DNA from 3 places in the Bradyrhizobium sp. SHOUNA76 genome. Region 3 is predicted to be linked to each of the others. Evidence: predicted binding sites of a transcription regulator. Region 3 holds the regulator's gene; each other region holds the start of a gene.
The links. Region 3 encodes LexA, which represses DNA repair genes until DNA is damaged. Its sites were predicted from a motif close to TGTTCNNNNTGTGTTCNG; they were not measured.
Positions count from the first base shown of each region.

Region 1 (5,368 bases), on a different contig from region 3:
GCGATCAAGGACTCCCGCGACCTCGCCCGTACCATCGCCACCCTGCCCCCGGGCAGCTCGGTGAAGCTCGACGTCTTCCACAAGGGCGCGACCAAGACGCTGACGCTCGCACTCGGCGAGCTGCCGAACGAGCGGCAGGCCAAAGGAAATGGCAGCGCTGACGAGGGTAAGGGGCAGCCGAACGACGGCACGCCGCGTCTCGGGCTCGGCCTGGCTCCGGCCGGTGACGTCCAGGGCGCTGGCCAGAAGGGCGTCGTCGTCACGGAAGTCGATCCGCAAGGGCCGGCGGCGCAGCGCGGCATCCAGACTGGCGACGTCATCCTCAATGTCGGCGGCAAGGCGGTCGCCAATGTCGGCGACGTCCGCTCCGAGCTGGCGCAGGCCAAATCGTCCGGCAAGCGCAGCGTGCTGTTGCAGGTCAGAACCGCGGAGGCGACGAGGTTCGTGGCGGTGCCGCTCGCCTGAGGCGAGCATCGACCAGCCAAAAATCAAGCAAGGCGGCCCTCGGGCCGCCTTGTCCGTTTGCCTTCAGAGTCCCTGGAGGGGTCATCGATAACATTCTCGTTAACGGCAGGGATGGTGACCGGGTTCGTCCGAAAAAGCCGTGTTCGCTCATCACAGTTGAGTTGCTCGGGTCTGCCGGCAACGACGCCGCCAACACGGGTTGCAAGCGTGGAACTTCGAACTTGCCGCCGCTTTGTGGAGCTGGCCGGTGGTTCGCATTTGATCGGTGCCGACATGGATCGATTGAAGCTCTCGCTGAGGGGGGCGCTGCTCGCGGCGCCGTTCGTGCTCTGGGGCGGAAACGCGCTCGGTCGTGATGACGGCCGCTACGCGGACTCACCCCTCAAGCCATGGTTCGACAGCCTGCGCAGCCACCTCGGCCCGTGTTGCTCGGACGCAGATGGTTTTGCCGTCGCTGATCCCGACTGGGAGTCGCACAACGGGCATTATCGCGTGCGTCTCGACGGGGAGTGGGTCGAAGTGCCTGATGAAGCCGTCATCACCGAGCCGAACCGCGCCGGCCGCACCATGGTGTGGCCGGTGAAGACAGCCTTTGGGGTCTCGATCCGCTGCTTCATGCCGGGCAGCATGATCTGAGACAGGTCAGCGTCAATGCTTGCTGGATTTGCGCTTCGACGATTTCTTGGTTGTCTTCTTAGTCGTCTTCTTAGTGGTCTTCGTCGTCCTCTTCTTGGACGCTTTCTTCTTCGAGGCCTTCTTCGGGACCTTCTTGCCCTTCTTGCGCGCCTTCGACAGTCCGATCGCGATCGCCTGCTTGCGACTCTTCACGCGTCCGCCACGGCCCTTGCGACCGCTCTTTGCCGTGCCCTTCTTGTAGCGTCGCATCTCGCTTTCGACATCGCTGCCGGAGCTGCGTGAGTAGCGACGTTTCTTTGCCTTGCGTGCCATGCATGTTCTCCCTTGGCCGAGAGAACCATTCGACCCAGGCATGGTTCCGAAAGCGAGCACCTCACGTTCCAGATGCGCGACGCAGCCTAGAAGGAATTCGCCAGCTCGATCTCCGCTTCCAGCACCTGGATGCGACGTGCGGCCTCGGTGAAGGACAGATCGCGCGCATATTGTGCGGGCTGATAAGCCTCATCGCTCAGCCGTTTCAGCCTTAGCCCCTGCGCGCGGGTCATCTGCTCGGTGAGGAAGACCCTGGCGTCGTATTTACCTTGAACCTGCATCTGGCTTCTCCGTCCTGAAAAGGTGACTTGACTATATGTTCTTATTTTGTTCTAACAAGCCATGGACAACAGAATTAATGAAATTCGGCGTAAAATCAGCGTCTTGAGGCTGGAAATGGCCGACGTCGAGGCCGCCGTGCGCGATCGCGTCAACGGCGATCGCGATTGCAGCCAGCAGGCCCTGGCGCAGATGGATTTGCGCCGGAGGATCAATCTGCTGGTCGGCGAATGGAGGGCTGCCGGAGGCGGTGACGTGCTGCCTGACGTCCGCGACCGGATGCGCCGTCGTTCGTTGAAGACAGTCGGCAATCCCCAGCTCACGAACACACGGCGCTGAAATCTTTGAGGGGCGCCATGGAGGAAGACCCGGACACTTACCGGATCTTGAGGTTGCGCGCCGAGATTCTCGAATTGGGCTCTGCCATCCGGCAATTGCAGCGCGCGGGTCTCGATGATGCGGCGGCCCAACTTCTGATCGGACGCAAGCGCGCACAGCTCGAGTATCTCGTGAAGGCGAATTCTGTGAGCCCCGGGCTCAACTTCCAAGCGCGCCGGCCGCAATGAGCTGACGCGGGCGCTCGCCGATACGGCGCGCGATTGCCTCGATCATCGAGACGAAAAAGCCCCGCGCCGCCGCGGGGCTTTTGTTTGAGATGGGCGCCTGAGCTTACTTGGTGTTGCTCATGCCCTTGCTGCTCTTGTTCGTCATGGTGCCGCCCTGGTCCGATCCGGGACCGGAGCCGCCCTGGCCGGAAGGATCCGCGCCCTTCGAGGACTTGGTGTTGGCCCCAGTGGTCTGCGATGACGACATCGAGGATCCGTGTTTCGCCTTGTGCGACTTGGCCTGCGCAGCGAGCGGTGCAGCGGCGAGACCGGTTGCCAACATCACGGTGAGAGCGAGCTTGGTCATTGTCATGTGAGGAACTCCCTGAGTTAAATTGACGCAGGCAGCCAACCGCCATTTATCGCAGGAGTTCCCAACAAAGCATCTGCCCCGCTTGACGCACGCTTCAAGATTGCTTGTCCTCAGCGAGGATGAACACCACGCCGGTGAGGGTCGCGCCGATCGCGAACGTCGTCACCAATGTAAAGGCAAAAACGATCGCGGCTTGGCTTCCACCGTGATTGAGCAGGTTGGCGACGGCGGGATTGCACAGGATCAGCGCGAGACTGAAGGTGAGGCCGAGGGCCGCGCCCATCATCGCATGCGTCATCAGCTTGATGATGCCGGCAGGAGAGACCAAGTCCGACGACTTTTTTGCGCGCATGGGACTGCATCCCGATCTGGCATGCAAACGCGGGCTATAGTCGCCGGTTCCAAATAAATGAAGGAATTGTCATCACCGGCTTCATCCGGCGTTCATGCCGGTCTTGCGATGATAAGCGCCATCAAAACGGGACATTCGATATGGGTAAGGTAGTCTTTCTTTACCGCTCACTGGCCTATCGCAACGCCGCCGCGGACATCCTGCGCAAAGCACGCAAGCTGCCGCAGGGCGCGGAGCGAAGCGCGGCTCGCCGCTATGCCAGGGCGCTACGCGATCTCGCCCAAACGGAAGCCTGGCTCGAAGGCCGGGTCGCGCGCGAACCGCGGATGGCGCAACGTATGACGAGCGCGGCGTCCGGCTAGAGCTTTTGTCATTCCGATTGATTGTCATTCCGATTGAATCGAAACGGAAGCTCTCGATTCTCGTCCTGACGCGTTTTTTCGACGCGAAACAGTCTTCACTTCGCTGCAAAACGCTCTAACCGGATGCACGCTGCAATTCGGCGGCGCTGGCCTCGTCGAATTTGCCGGATGCGGTTGTCGCCGCCGTCTTGCGTGTCAACGGCACCTCCAGACGGCACAACAGGCCCTCGGCTCGCCAATCGAACAGCGCCTGACCACCGAGCTGGGACTCGACGCTCGCGAGCAGGCTCCGGGTGCCGAAGCCGCGAGATTTCGGAGTCATGACGAGCGGACCGCCGGATTCCTCCCAACTCAGCGTAAGCACTTGATCCTTGACCTGCCAGCCGATCGTGAGCCGTCCCGACCTGGTCGAGAGGGCGCCATACTTGGCTGAGTTGGTGAAGAGCTCATGCAGCGCGAGCGCCAGCGTCTGGGCCGTCGCCGGCAGCAACTGGACCTCCGGACCCGCCAATATGATCTGGCCACCGAGCGAATAGGGCGCAAGCTCCTCGTCGATCAGCCTGGAGAGCTCGGCGCCCTGCCAGCTCGACAGCGACAGGATAGTGTGCACGCGCGCCAGCGCATTGATCCGTCCCTCGACGGCGTTGACATAGTCCTTGACCTCATCGGCACGGGTGAGGCGCACGATCGACTGCGCCAGTGCCAACGCATTCTTGGCGCGATGATCGACTTCCCGCGCCAGCAGATTCTGCCGTTCCTCGGCACGTTTGCGTTCCGTAATGTCCACGGTGACGCCGCTCACGCGCACGACGCGACTGCTATCGTCCACGGTTGCCGCCGCCGTGCCGACGCACCAGCGCACTTCCCCGTCGGGCCTGATAATGCGGAACTCGGTCTCGTAGGCGCGCGCGCCCTTGTTGAATTCGGCGATCGCCTTGCGCAACTGATCGACGTCGTCGGGATGTAACAGCGCCTGAACGTTGGCCGGGTTGACCTCGAAGCTCTCGGGGCTGACGCCAAAGATGCGATACTGCCCCTCGTCCCACATCCAGTCGCCGCTGATCCAGTCCCAATCCCAGGAGCCCATCTTGCCGGCAGCGATCGCCATGCTGCGCCGCTGCTCGCTCTCGCGCAGCCTCGCGGTGGAGTTCTCCAATTCCGCCGTGCGCGCGCGGACGCGATCCTCGAGCTCCTGGTTCAGACGTTCGAGCTCGCGGGTCTTGCGGTAGAGCTCGGCAAACACCTTGATCTTGGCGCGCAGCACCTCCGGCACGACCGGTACCGGCACGTAGTCGACCGCTCCCATCTCGTAGCCGCGCAACCGGTCGATGTCGCTGACCTGGATGGCGGAGATGAAGATCATCGCGGTCTTCTGGAAGCGCGGATGTTCGCGGATCATTGCGGCGAGCTCGAAGCCGTCGAGCTCGGGCATGCAGACGTCGACCAGGATCACCGCGATCTCGGTCTTGAGCAGCAGCTCCAGCGCCTCGCGTCCGGACGAGGCGATCACGAGGTTCTCGCCGAGTTCCTTCAGGATCACCTCATAGGCGAGCAGCTTGGCCGGCTGGTCGTCGACGAGCAGGATGTTGACCTTTTCGTGGTCCATTCGCGGGCCCAACTCAGCGGTGCAGCCACATGCGGATCGCAAGCAGCAATTGATCGGTGTTGACGGGTTTGGCGAGGTAGTCGGACGCGCCGGCTTCGAGGCATTTCTCCCGGTCGCCCTTCATCGCCTTGGCGGTCAGCGCGATGATCGGAAGGCGGGCGAAGGCCGGATTTTCGCGAATGACGCCGATGGTCTGATAGCCATCCATCTGCGGCATCATGATGTCCATCAGCACGATGGCGATCTCCGGGTTGGATTCGACCAGGGTCACCGCTTCGTTGCCGGTCGTCGCCGTCAGCACTTTCATGCCGCGCCGTTCCAGCACGCTCGACAGCGCGAAGATGTTGCGGGCGTCGTCGTCGACGAGCAGCGCGGTCTTGCCGATCAGGTCCTCGTCGGAACTGTTCAGCTTCTCCAGCATGCGTTGCTTCTCGACCG
Region 1 covers NZ_JALBHA010000285.1:108-5,475, forward strand. The annotation lists partial or broken gene MOV74_RS24545 (PDZ domain-containing protein) at 1-465, shown strand, start outside; gene MOV74_RS24550 (hypothetical protein) at 739-1,101, shown strand; gene MOV74_RS24555 (DUF6496 domain-containing protein) at 1,114-1,413, opposite strand; gene MOV74_RS24560 (DUF3072 domain-containing protein) at 1,500-1,694, opposite strand; gene MOV74_RS24565 (hypothetical protein) at 1,810-2,031, shown strand; gene MOV74_RS24570 (hypothetical protein) at 2,049-2,258, shown strand; gene MOV74_RS24575 (hypothetical protein) at 2,362-2,610, opposite strand; gene MOV74_RS24580 (hypothetical protein) at 2,705-2,962, opposite strand; gene MOV74_RS24585 (hypothetical protein) at 3,103-3,324, shown strand; gene MOV74_RS24590 (HWE histidine kinase domain-containing protein) at 3,440-4,930, opposite strand; partial or broken gene MOV74_RS24595 (response regulator) at 4,944-5,368, opposite strand, start outside.
Region 1: a site for LexA is predicted at 1,731-1,748, ahead of MOV74_RS24560 (DUF3072 domain-containing protein). Genes of this name have one in related genera too.

Region 2 (5,368 bases), on a different contig from region 3:
TCTTCAGCACCGGCGCCAGAAACTTGCCCGTATAGCTCCGCGGCGCCTTCGCGATGTCCTCCGGCGGGCCCCAGGCGACGATCTCGCCGCCGCCGTCGCCGCCTTCGGGGCCGAGGTCGATGACCCAGTCTGCGGTCTTGATGACTTCGAGGTTGTGCTCGATGACGACCACCGTGTTGCCCTGCGCGACCAGTTCGTGCAGCACCTCCAGCAGCTTCTTGACGTCGTGGAAGTGCAGGCCGGTGGTCGGCTCGTCCAGGATGTAGAGCGTGCGGCCGGTGGCGCGCTTGGACAGCTCCTTGGCCAGCTTGACGCGCTGGGCTTCGCCGCCGGAGAGCGTCGTGGCCTGCTGGCCGACATGGATGTAGTCGAGGCCGACGCGATGCAGCGTCTGGAAGGTCTCGCGCACGCGCGGCACCGCCTTGAAGAAGTCGGCGGCTTCCTCGACGGTCATGTCGAGCACGTCGGCGATGCTCTTGCCCTTGAACAACACCTCCAGCGTCTCGCGGTTGTAGCGCTTGCCCTTGCAGACGTCGCAGGTGACGTAGACGTCGGGCAGGAAGTGCATCTCGATCTTGATGACGCCGTCGCCCTGGCAGGCCTCGCAGCGGCCGCCCTTGACGTTGAAGGAGAAGCGGCCGGGCTCGTAGCCGCGCGCCTTGGACTCGGGCAAGCCGGCGAACCATTCGCGGATCGGCGTGAAGGCGCCGGTGTAGGTCGCCGGATTCGAGCGCGGGGTGCGGCCGATCGGCGACTGGTCGATGTCGATGATCTTGTCGATGTGCTCTAGGCCCTCGATGCGGTCGTGCGGGGCGGCGCCTTCGCTGGCATTGTTCAGCTTGCGGGCGATGGCGCGGTAGAGCGTGTCGATGAGGAGCGTCGACTTGCCGCCGCCGGACACGCCGGTAACGCAGGTGAACAGGCCGAGCGGAATTTCGGCAGTGACGTTCTTGAGGTTATTGCCGCGCGCGTTGACCACCTTGATGGTGCGGCGATGGTTCGGCGGCCGCCGCTCCGGCACCTCGACCTCGAGCTCGCCGGTCAGGTACTTGCCGGTCAGCGATTTCGGGTTGCGCATGATCTCGGCGGGCGTGCCTTCGGCGATGATGTTGCCGCCATGCATGCCGGCGCCGGGGCCGATGTCGAGGACGTGGTCGGCGAGGAGGATGGCGTCCTCATCATGCTCGACCACGATCACGGTGTTGCCGAGGTCGCGCAGTCGCTTGAGGGTGTCGAGCAGGCGGGCGTTGTCGCGCTGGTGCAGGCCGATCGAAGGCTCGTCCAGCACGTAGAGCACGCCTGTCAGTCCCGAGCCGATCTGTGAGGCCAGGCGAATGCGCTGGCTCTCGCCGCCGGACAGCGTGCCGGAGGAGCGGGAGAGGGTGAGATAGTTGAGGCCGACGTCGAGCAGGAAGGTGAGGCGCTCGCGGATCTCTTTCAGGATACGTCCCGCGATCTCGTTCTGCTGCGTGTTCAGCGCATCAGGCACGGTCTCGAACCATTCGCCGGCCTTCCTGACCGACAGTTCCGAAATCTCGCCGATATGCTTGGTGCCGATCTTGACGCACAGCGCCTCGGGCTTGAGCCGGAAACCCTTGCAGCCCTCGCAGGGCACGTCGTGGAAATACTTCGCCAGCTCTTCGCGCGCCCATTCGCTTTCGGTTTCGCGATAGCGGCGGTTGATGTTGGTGATGACGCCCTCGAACGGCTTCTTGGTGTCGTAGGAACGCACCCCGTCCTCGTAGGAGAACTTGATCTCGTCCTCGCCGGAGCCGTGCAGGATCGCGTTCTGCGTCTTCTTCGGCAGGTCTTTCCACTTGGTGGTCAGCGTGAATTTGTAGTGCTTGCCGAGCGCGGTCAGCGTCTGCACGTAATAGGGCGATGACGATTTGGCCCAGGGCGCGATCGCGCCCTTGCCGATCGCGAGCTCCTTGTCGGGGATCACGAGGTCCTCGTCGACATGCTGCTCGACGCCGAGGCCGCCGCAGGCGGGGCAGGCGCCGTAGGGGTTGTTGAAGGAAAAGAGTCTGGGCTCGACCTCGGGAATCGTGAAGCCGGAGACCGGGCAGGCGAACTTTTCCGAGAACAGGATGCGCTCGGGCCCGCTCTTGTCGTGGATTTTTGCGGTTTTCTTTTTCTCTTCTGCAGGCGCGGCCGCAGCAGCCGGTGCATCGGCATACTCGATGACGGCAAGGCCCTCGGCCAGCTTCAGCGCGGTCTCGAAGCTCTCGGCGAGACGCTGGCCGATGTCGGCGCGCACCACGATGCGGTCGACGACGACGTCGATGTCATGCGGGAATTTCTTGTCGAGCGTCGGCGCTTCCGCCAGCTCATGGAAGGTGCCGTCGATCTTGACGCGCTGAAAGCCCTTCTTGAGCCATTCGGCGAGCTCCTTGCGGTACTCGCCCTTGCGGCCGCGCACGACGGGTGCGAGCAGATAGAGGCGGGTGCCCTCGGGCAGCGCCAGCACGCGGTCGACCATCTGCGAGACGGTCTGGCTCTCGATCGGAAGGCCCGTGGCCGGCGAATAGGGCACGCCGACGCGCGCCCAGAGCAGGCGCATGTAGTCGTAGATCTCGGTGACGGTGCCGACGGTGGAGCGGGGGTTCTTCGAGGTCGTCTTCTGCTCGATCGAGATCGCCGGCGACAGGCCGTCGATCTGGTCGACGTCAGGCTTCTGCATCATCTCCAGGAACTGGCGCGCATAGGCCGACAGCGATTCGACGTAGCGGCGCTGGCCCTCGGCGTAGATCGTGTCGAAGGCGAGCGAGGATTTTCCGGAGCCTGACAGGCCGGTGAACACCACCAGCTTGTCACGGGGAATCTCGACATCGATGTTCTTGAGGTTGTGCTCGCGCGCGCCACGGATCGTAATTGCGCGCAGGTGTGCCCCCGCGTTCTGCTGTTGGCGCTTCGCCTTAATCACTTCATCCATCCGAGTTGCCCTCAAGGAAGCCCAAAGGCTCGCGATCGCGCCAACGTCAAGGCGCGCTTCGCCCGGAACCGGGATCGGCGCCGATGGGGTTGGCAGCGAACGTAGGAAGAACGCGGGCGGATTTCCAGAGGGAGTTGCGAATCGTCAACGGATTGTTGGCGCGCTGGCGGCATCTGGCAGGAGCGGGGCGAGCGGAACCTCGCAGGACGTGCCCGCAAAACAAAAAGGCCGGCGCAAGGCCGGCCTTTCGTGACGATGTGACGTCGATAGATCAGGACTTCCGATCAATACCGGGCGACGACGGGGCCGCCAAAGGTGTAGTTGAGGCGGACGGTGCCCATGTCGACGTCCTGCTTGATACGGTCGATGCGATCGTTGACGCCGAGAATCGTGAACGAGTTGTTGCGCTTGCCCATGAACAGATGGTCGTACTCGATCGCGACGGACCAGTTCGGAGCGAAACCGAATTCCACGCCAGTGCCGACCGCGCCGCCCCAGCGAGTCTCGGTGGCGCTATCGAGGACGACGCCGCCCAGCAGACCGTTATATTTGGCGTGCGTGACGGCCGCGCCACCCTTCACGTACCAGAGCACGTTGTTCCAGGCATAGCCGATCTGGCCGGTGAACAGGCCAATCGCATCGATCTTGGTCTGGTTGACCAGCGGTCCAAGCACAATGCTCGTGTTCGAGCCCTTCAGGTTGGCCCAGTCGCCCTGAGCTTCGAGACCGAACACCCAGTTGGCCGACTGCCAGCGATAGCCCACCTGGCCACCGACGACGCCGCCGGTTGCATTGTGGCAGCCTTCAGCCGTGTCCGGTCCCGCAACGCCAAAGATATTGTTGACGTCCCAGCAATTGCGGCTCGAGGCGCCACCGCCGTTGAGACCGATATAGAAACCGCTCCAATTATAGATTGCGATCGGCGCGACCGGAGCCTTGGTGTAGGGGCGGGCCGCCAAATCGGCCGCCGAGGCCGGTGCCAACGCGCTGAGTACGAGCAAACCGGCCGAAGCCAGCAAAATCTTCTTCATATCGATTCCCCAGTTCCGTTTCTCGATTTTGCCTTCCAAAAAGCGGAAGAGCAGCGGACCTACAACCCAGTTGATGTCGTAGCTTTACACCATTGAAGCCAAAGGTTGTGTCACCCGAACGCCACATCTCGCGAAAAATGCCAGCCGGCAGGCGGGTGGCGCGCACAAACAAAAAGGCCGGCGCAAGGCCGGCCTTTCGTAACGCGATGCGTTGGAGCGAAGCTTAGTACTTGGCAACCACCGGGGCGCCGAAGTGATAGTTCACGCCGACCTGAACGGTGTGGAAGTTGAGCGTGCCGGTGGGCACGGCGCCCGAGAAGTAGGTCTCGCCGCCGAGGCTGCGATAGAGGTACTCGCCCTTGACGGTCCAGTTCGGAGCGAAGAACGCCTCGACGCCCGCACCGACGGTCCAGCCCGAGTGGAACTTGCTGTCGGAGATGCTCACGCCGAGAGCGCTGGCGCTCAGCTTGTTGTCGATCCAGGCATAGCCACCCGTGCCGTAGAACAGGACGTTGTTGACGGCCCAGCCGATGCGGCCGCGAACGGTGCCCATCGCATCCGTCTTCGAGCTCAGAGTCGCCGTGGCAACACCGAAGCCGGGGACGAGGATCGGACCGGTGACGGACGCGCTGACGTCAGCCCAGGCAGCATCGGCCTCGAGGCCGAACACGACGTTGCCGGTCTGCCAGTTGTAGCCGGCGGTGCCGCCGACGAAGCCACCCTTCATCTTCGGGTCGCCGGAAGCGTTTTCCCAGGCGCCGCCACCGACGATACCGAGGTAGAAGCCGGTCCAGTTGTAGACCGAAGCCATCGGAGCGACCGGAGCCTTGGTGTAGGGGCGAGCCGCGAGATCAGCAGCCGAAGCGGGGGCCGCCAGAGCGAACAAACAGGCCGAAGCCAACAAAACCTTCTTCATTTTCAACTTAATCCCAGTCCCAGTTTCTGTTGTTGCCTTCCGCGGGCGGAAGGGCAGCGGACTCTGTGTCCAACTGACGCCGTACTTACACCACCAAAGCCGCAAGTTGTGTCTCCGAAAAGCCACAGGGTGCCCAAAACGTAAGCGTGACTGACTCATCTGGCTTGCGGTCAAACGAAAAAGGCCGGCGCGAGGCCGGCCTTAGACTTCAATGATGTCAGAGGGATATCAGTACCTGGTGGTGCCCAGCCCGCCCCAGTTGAAGTGATAGTTCACGCCTGCCTTGACCGTGTGAACGGTATCGGTCCACTCGGAGCGGTTGGTGGGCACGGCGGTGTACTGGATCGAGCTGCTGCCGAAGTCGATGTAGTTGTATTCGACCTTGGCCGACCAGTTCGGAGCGAACATGTATTCCGCGCCGGCGCCGACGGTCCAACCCCAGCGGGTGTTGTTCTGGATGAAGACGTTTCCGGGGATGCCATCATA
Region 2 covers NZ_JALBHA010000246.1:2,356-7,723, forward strand. The annotation lists gene uvrA (excinuclease ABC subunit UvrA) at 1-2,935, opposite strand, end outside; gene MOV74_RS22745 (outer membrane protein) at 3,220-3,966, opposite strand; gene MOV74_RS22750 (outer membrane protein) at 4,190-4,882, opposite strand; gene MOV74_RS22755 (outer membrane protein) at 5,111-5,368, opposite strand, start outside.
Region 2: a site for LexA is predicted at 3,031-3,048, ahead of uvrA (excinuclease ABC subunit UvrA). Genes of this name have one in related genera too.

Region 3 (5,368 bases):
ATTGATCCCGATCTTGGCCGCGTCCTCCCAGCGCAGGAAGCTCCTGGCGTCGTGCAGGTCCTTGACGATCAGCGGCAGACCCGCCTTCCAGGTGCGTCCAGGCAGGCCGAAGCCGCGAGGAAACTTGGTGTGGCGGGAGTTGAATTCGAACATGTCCGCCGTGCCGTAATAGCCGTCGACAAGCGCCATCTCGTGGGAGCGATCAGGATCGTTGTGCCAGAGTTCGATCGCGCCGACATGCGCCTCGTCGTCGCCGCAGAGCAGCACCATCACGGCTTGCAGGAATTCGCCTGCAAACACCGGCACCGCCACGCCGCAGGTGAGGCCGGCCGCGACGGCCTGATCGGTCCGCTTGAAATAGGAGTTGGCGAATGTCGTGAGGATGACGGGATGGCCAGAGGCCCAGGCCTTGCCTGGAAGCCCCTCGCCATATCCGAAATGCAGCTCTGCGCTGGCGGTCTTGAATGCGGACAGGCCTTCGTCGTAGAGGCCGCCGCCGAATTCCAGCCGCATGCGCGTCCGGTCAGGTATCCAGAGTTCAACGACGCGAATGAAGGTCTTCATCGAGCGTGTCCGCCGCCTCAAGCCACGACAGCATCGGACATTTGGCTGCGGAGCGGACGTTCAAAATTCAGGCAGGACGGCTTAAACTTCGTGCGGCGACGATGTGCGGCGGCGGGGCTCGCCGATCGATTTTCGTGAAGACACAAACCCGCCGGGCTCGCCGGCCTCGGCCGGCGATGGCATTTCAATCCTGGCCCGACCTGTTGTCGGTCGGGGTGGCGTCAGCCGATCGGCAGGCGCGTGACCGTCGGCCGGTTGTCGGCGACGATCTGCGGCTTGTGCTCGCGCTCGCTGACGGGCTGGGTCACCGGCAGTTGCAGCACGGTTGCGTGCTGGCCTTCGACGAGCTGCGTCACCAGCACGTATTTTCCATCCGGGAATTCGATCGCGTCGTGATGGCGATCGGGAATGTGCGGATCAATCTTGCCGAACTTGCCGACGCGAGAATTGACGGTACGCGTCCAGATCCATCGATTGTCGTAACGGACGTTGTCGGCGAAGGCGAGCTCCGTCCCCGGCAGCAGGCAGACGGCCACGGTCGGATCGGCCGCAGAAGCAAAACCACGCGTCGAGGTGCCGCGGAACGTTGTCGACACGATCGTCTCGCCGACTTCGGCGGGGCGCGATGCAACGGCATGTAGGCTGTAGTCACACATCGGGTGCTCCTCATGCGAAGATAGCAACCCGCGCCTCCCTCGGAGGCGCAAGCCTCTATCAGAGTGGAAGCACATAAAGCTCTGCTTGGTTGTGGGCAAATCTGCGGCTGGCCCGCGGGATGCGATCAAATTATCTTTTCGAATCCGCTAGGAACAAAGCTCACATCAATGCATTCGGCGAAGACGAGCGTCAGCGGCCCGCGAGCGCCCGAGCGCCGATGTATCATTGTCTGCTCGAGGCCTCGATACCGCCAAGTGATAAGTGCCTGGCGGCGACACGCCGAGGCGTCGCGCTGGAAAGGGGCCGGACAATCTGCGCAAGGCCAGAAGACTGCCCAGCAGGAGCGGATTAGATCCGCTCCAATCAGGATCATTGGTATCGAATGACCGCCGAAGGGTCTCAGTACTTCCGGTAAAGCCCGATCAGCTTGCCCTGAATCTTCACGCGGTTCGGCGGCAGGATGCGCACCTCGTAGGCGGCATTGGCGGGCTCGAGTGCGATCGAGGCGCCGCGGCGGCGGAAGCGCTTGAGCGTGGCCTCCTCGTCGTCGATCAGCGCCACCACGATGTCACCGGTATCGGCGCTCTCGTTGCGCTGGATCAGCGCCATGTCGCCGTCGAGGATACCGGCCTCGACCATGGAATCGCCGCGCACCTCGAGGGCGTAATGCTCGCCAGAGCCGAGCATGTCGGGCGGCACGCTGATGGTGTGGCTGCGGGTCTGCAACGCCTCGATCGGCGTGCCGGCTGCGATGCGGCCCATCACGGGCACCGCAACGGGCCGCTCGCCCTCGTCCACGGCCGGGCTGGAGCTCGTGCGGACCTTGCCGAGATTGCCCTCGATCACGCTCGGCGTGAAACCGCGTCGGTTGCCGGCGGCAGCCTGAAGCTCCGGCAGCTTGATCACTTCGATGGCACGGGCGCGGTTGGGCAGGCGGCGGATGAAGCCGCGCTCCTCGAGCGCGGTGATCAGGCGGTGGATGCCCGACTTCGAGCGCAGGTCGAGCGCATCCTTCATCTCGTCGAAGGAGGGCGGCACGCCGCTTTCCTTCAAGCGTTCGCTGATGAACCGCAGAAGCTCGTATTGTTTGCGCGTTAACATCTCGACCAAAGTCCCCCGGTTGATGTCGTTCGATTCCGAGACGATGAATTCAGCGACAAGCCGCTGCACGCTCGAAACAAATCATGAACGGACACTATATGTTCGATACATGTTCCGCAACTGCTTAATTTACCGTGAACAGACCGAAACTCGCGGAATGCGTGTGGCCACCCAGTTCAGACGGGGAGCCGCAGCACCTCGCAAGGGCTGCCGGCCTCGGCCTTCGGCGCGAACGGTGGGCGCACGAGAAGTACCTGTGCTGCAGCAAGATTCGCAAGCAGAGAGGAGTCCTGATGGCTGACGGGAACGGCAACGAGCGTGCCGTCGTCGCGCAGCTCCAGGCGCGCGCGCAGATAATCCTCGCGCTGGTCGTTGGCGCCGAGATCGCGGCCCAGCACGGCGCGCTCGCGACGATGATGAATCACTGAACGGCCGGACAGCGCGCGAATCAGCGGCACCATGAACAGGAAGGCGCACACGTAGGAGGACACGGGATTGCCGGGCAGACCGATCACGCGCATCGCGCCGAGCCGTCCGTGCATCATCGGCTTGCCGGGCCGAATCGCGATCTTCCAGAACGCCATCGAGATGCCTTCGTCCAGGAGCGCCTGCTGGACCAGGTCGTGGTCGCCGACCGACGCGCCGCCGGTCGTGATCAGGATGTCGGTACCGCTCTCGCGGGCGCGGCGGATGCCGGCGGAGGTGGCTGCAAGCGTATCGGCGGCGACGCCGAGGTCGATGGTATCAGCGCCCTCGCTGCGGGCGAGCGCGTGCAGGGCGTAGCCATTGGAATAGACGATCTGGCCGTGCCCGGGCGTTGAGCCCGGCATCACCAGTTCGTCGCCGGTGGCGAGAATCGCGACCTTCGGACGGCGGCAGACGGCGAGATGCGGGTGATTCATTCCGGCTGCGAGCGCAAGGTCGCGCTCTGTCAGGCGGGTTCCTTTGCGCAAGAGCACGTCGCCCTCGCGGAAGTCGACGCCTGCCGGGCGGATGTGCCGTCCGGCGATCGCGGCTTCCTGGATCGTGACGCACCTGCCGTCCGCGACGGTGTCCTCCTGGATCACGACCGCGTCCGCACCGTCGGGAATGACGCCGCCGGTGAAGATCCGTACGGCTTCGCCGGCACCGATCGTTCCTGCGAAAGGACGGCCCGCTGCGACCTCGCCGATGACCGTCAGGCGGGAATCGATCGTTGCGGCATCGGCCGCGCGTACGGCATAGCCGTCCATCGCCGACATCGCTTGCGGCGGCTGCGTGCGTCGCGACGCGACGTCTTGCGCAAGCACGCGGTGATAGGCCTCGTCGAGGGAGGCCTTCTCTTCGGGCAGTGGCTCTGCACCCGCCAGCACCGCGGCAAGCGCGTCAGAAACCGGCATCAGGGCCACGGGCTAAACTCCTGCTGGGCACATCGGTAAATGGCCGGCGAGAGTTCTATCCGAGTGCGGGCGCGAGGCAAAGCAGCACGCAGGGTGATTTATCCTGCGTGGCCTCAGCAGTGGAGGAGGCGGCTCAAGTCCGTCGCGGCATGATCCGGAAGGCGAGACAGACCGGGATGAGGATGGCCATGGCGAGCACGAGAAGGACGAATGCCACGGCCAGCATCGGTCAACTTCCGCTCGGTCGACCCGAGCCGTCGTCCAGTGCGACGTCGGGAGCTTTGGGACCTTGATCCTTGTCGGGCAGAGGGTCGGCCTGAGACTTCAGGTCGGCGGCCTTGCTGATCAGCTTGGCGGAAAGGTCAGAATCCGAGGTGGTTCTTGCGAATTCAAGCAGGAGAGAGGCTTGCTTGGTGAGATAGGTTTTGCCCAGCACGTCGATACGTCCGATGTAGAAGTCCCAACCGACTCATGAGTCCGAAGGGGGGTATTCCGTTCCCGGAACTCTGTACAAAAATGCACAAAGGCTTTGGGTTCCTCAAGTTCCGCAGATTTGTCCCGGGAACCGGGCGTGCGGTGAGCTTGCGCGGCAAGCGCTTAGCCTCAGATTCCCAGGGCTTTCAAGGCGTTCCCGACATCGCGCGGCGACGTGACATGCACGGCGGTCAGGCCGCGCGCCCGCGCTCCCTCGATGTTCTCGGCGAGATCGTCGAAGAACACGATGCGCTCCGCTGGCACGCCGATCGCCGCGACGACATGGTCGAAAGCCTCGGCATCCGGTTTGCGCAGGCCGATGCTGGAAGACAAATACAGTCTGCGGAAATGGCCGAGCAGATCGGCATATTCCTTCGAGAAATAGTCGACATGCGGCTGGTTGGTGTTGGAGAAGGCGTAGAGCGGCATCTGCTTCGCCGCGCGCGGCAACAGCTCGGCGATATCCGGCATTTCGCCGGCGAAGATCGCGTTCCAGCCCTCCAGGAACTGCGCGTCCGAAATGCCGATTCCGAGCGAAGCACGTAGCGAGGCGAAATAATCCTCGTCGCTGATCTTGCCGACCTCGTGCAGCCGGTAGGCCTCGTCACGCACATAGCGCGCGACAATGGCTTCGGGCTGGCAGCCGGCATGTCCCGCCCAGCATGCGATCGCCTTGGAGAAGTCGATGTCGAGCACCACGCGCCCGAGATCGAACAGAAGCGCATCGGCGCTGCCGGGAGAGAGCGATGTCACCTGCGTCCTTTCACTTCAGTATCGGCAATAAGCGACAAGTCAGTATCGATAAGGCTCGTGGTCGAACAGCGGGAACGCGCTGAACACGCTCGGCGCGTTGGTGGCGGTCGCTGGATGCAGGCAGGATTTGTCGACTTCGGCAAATGAAGTGGCGCCCAAGAGGCCGAGGCAGCGCAGCACCTCGTCTTCCAAGAGCTCCAGCATCCGTGTGATGCCGGCTTCGCCGGCCGCCGCCAGCGCCCAGCATTGCAGCCGGCCGATGCCGACGAGGTCTGCGCCTGCCGCGATCGCCTTGACGATATCGGTGCCGCGACAGATGCCGCCGTCGACCATGATCTTGGCGCGACCCTTCACGGCCTCGACGATCTCGGGCAGCACATGCATGGCGCCGCGGCCATGGTCGAGCTGGCGTCCGCCATGGTTGGAGACGTAGATCCATT
Region 3 covers NZ_JALBHA010000380.1:418-5,785, reverse strand. The annotation lists gene MOV74_RS28180 (GAF domain-containing protein) at 1-564, opposite strand, end outside; gene MOV74_RS28175 (hypothetical protein) at 786-1,220, opposite strand; gene lexA (transcriptional repressor LexA) at 1,621-2,322, opposite strand; gene glp (gephyrin-like molybdotransferase Glp) at 2,499-3,710, opposite strand; gene MOV74_RS28160 (hypothetical protein) at 3,931-4,137, opposite strand; gene MOV74_RS28155 (HAD family phosphatase) at 4,305-4,928, opposite strand; partial or broken gene MOV74_RS28150 (alpha-hydroxy acid oxidase) at 4,968-5,368, opposite strand, start outside.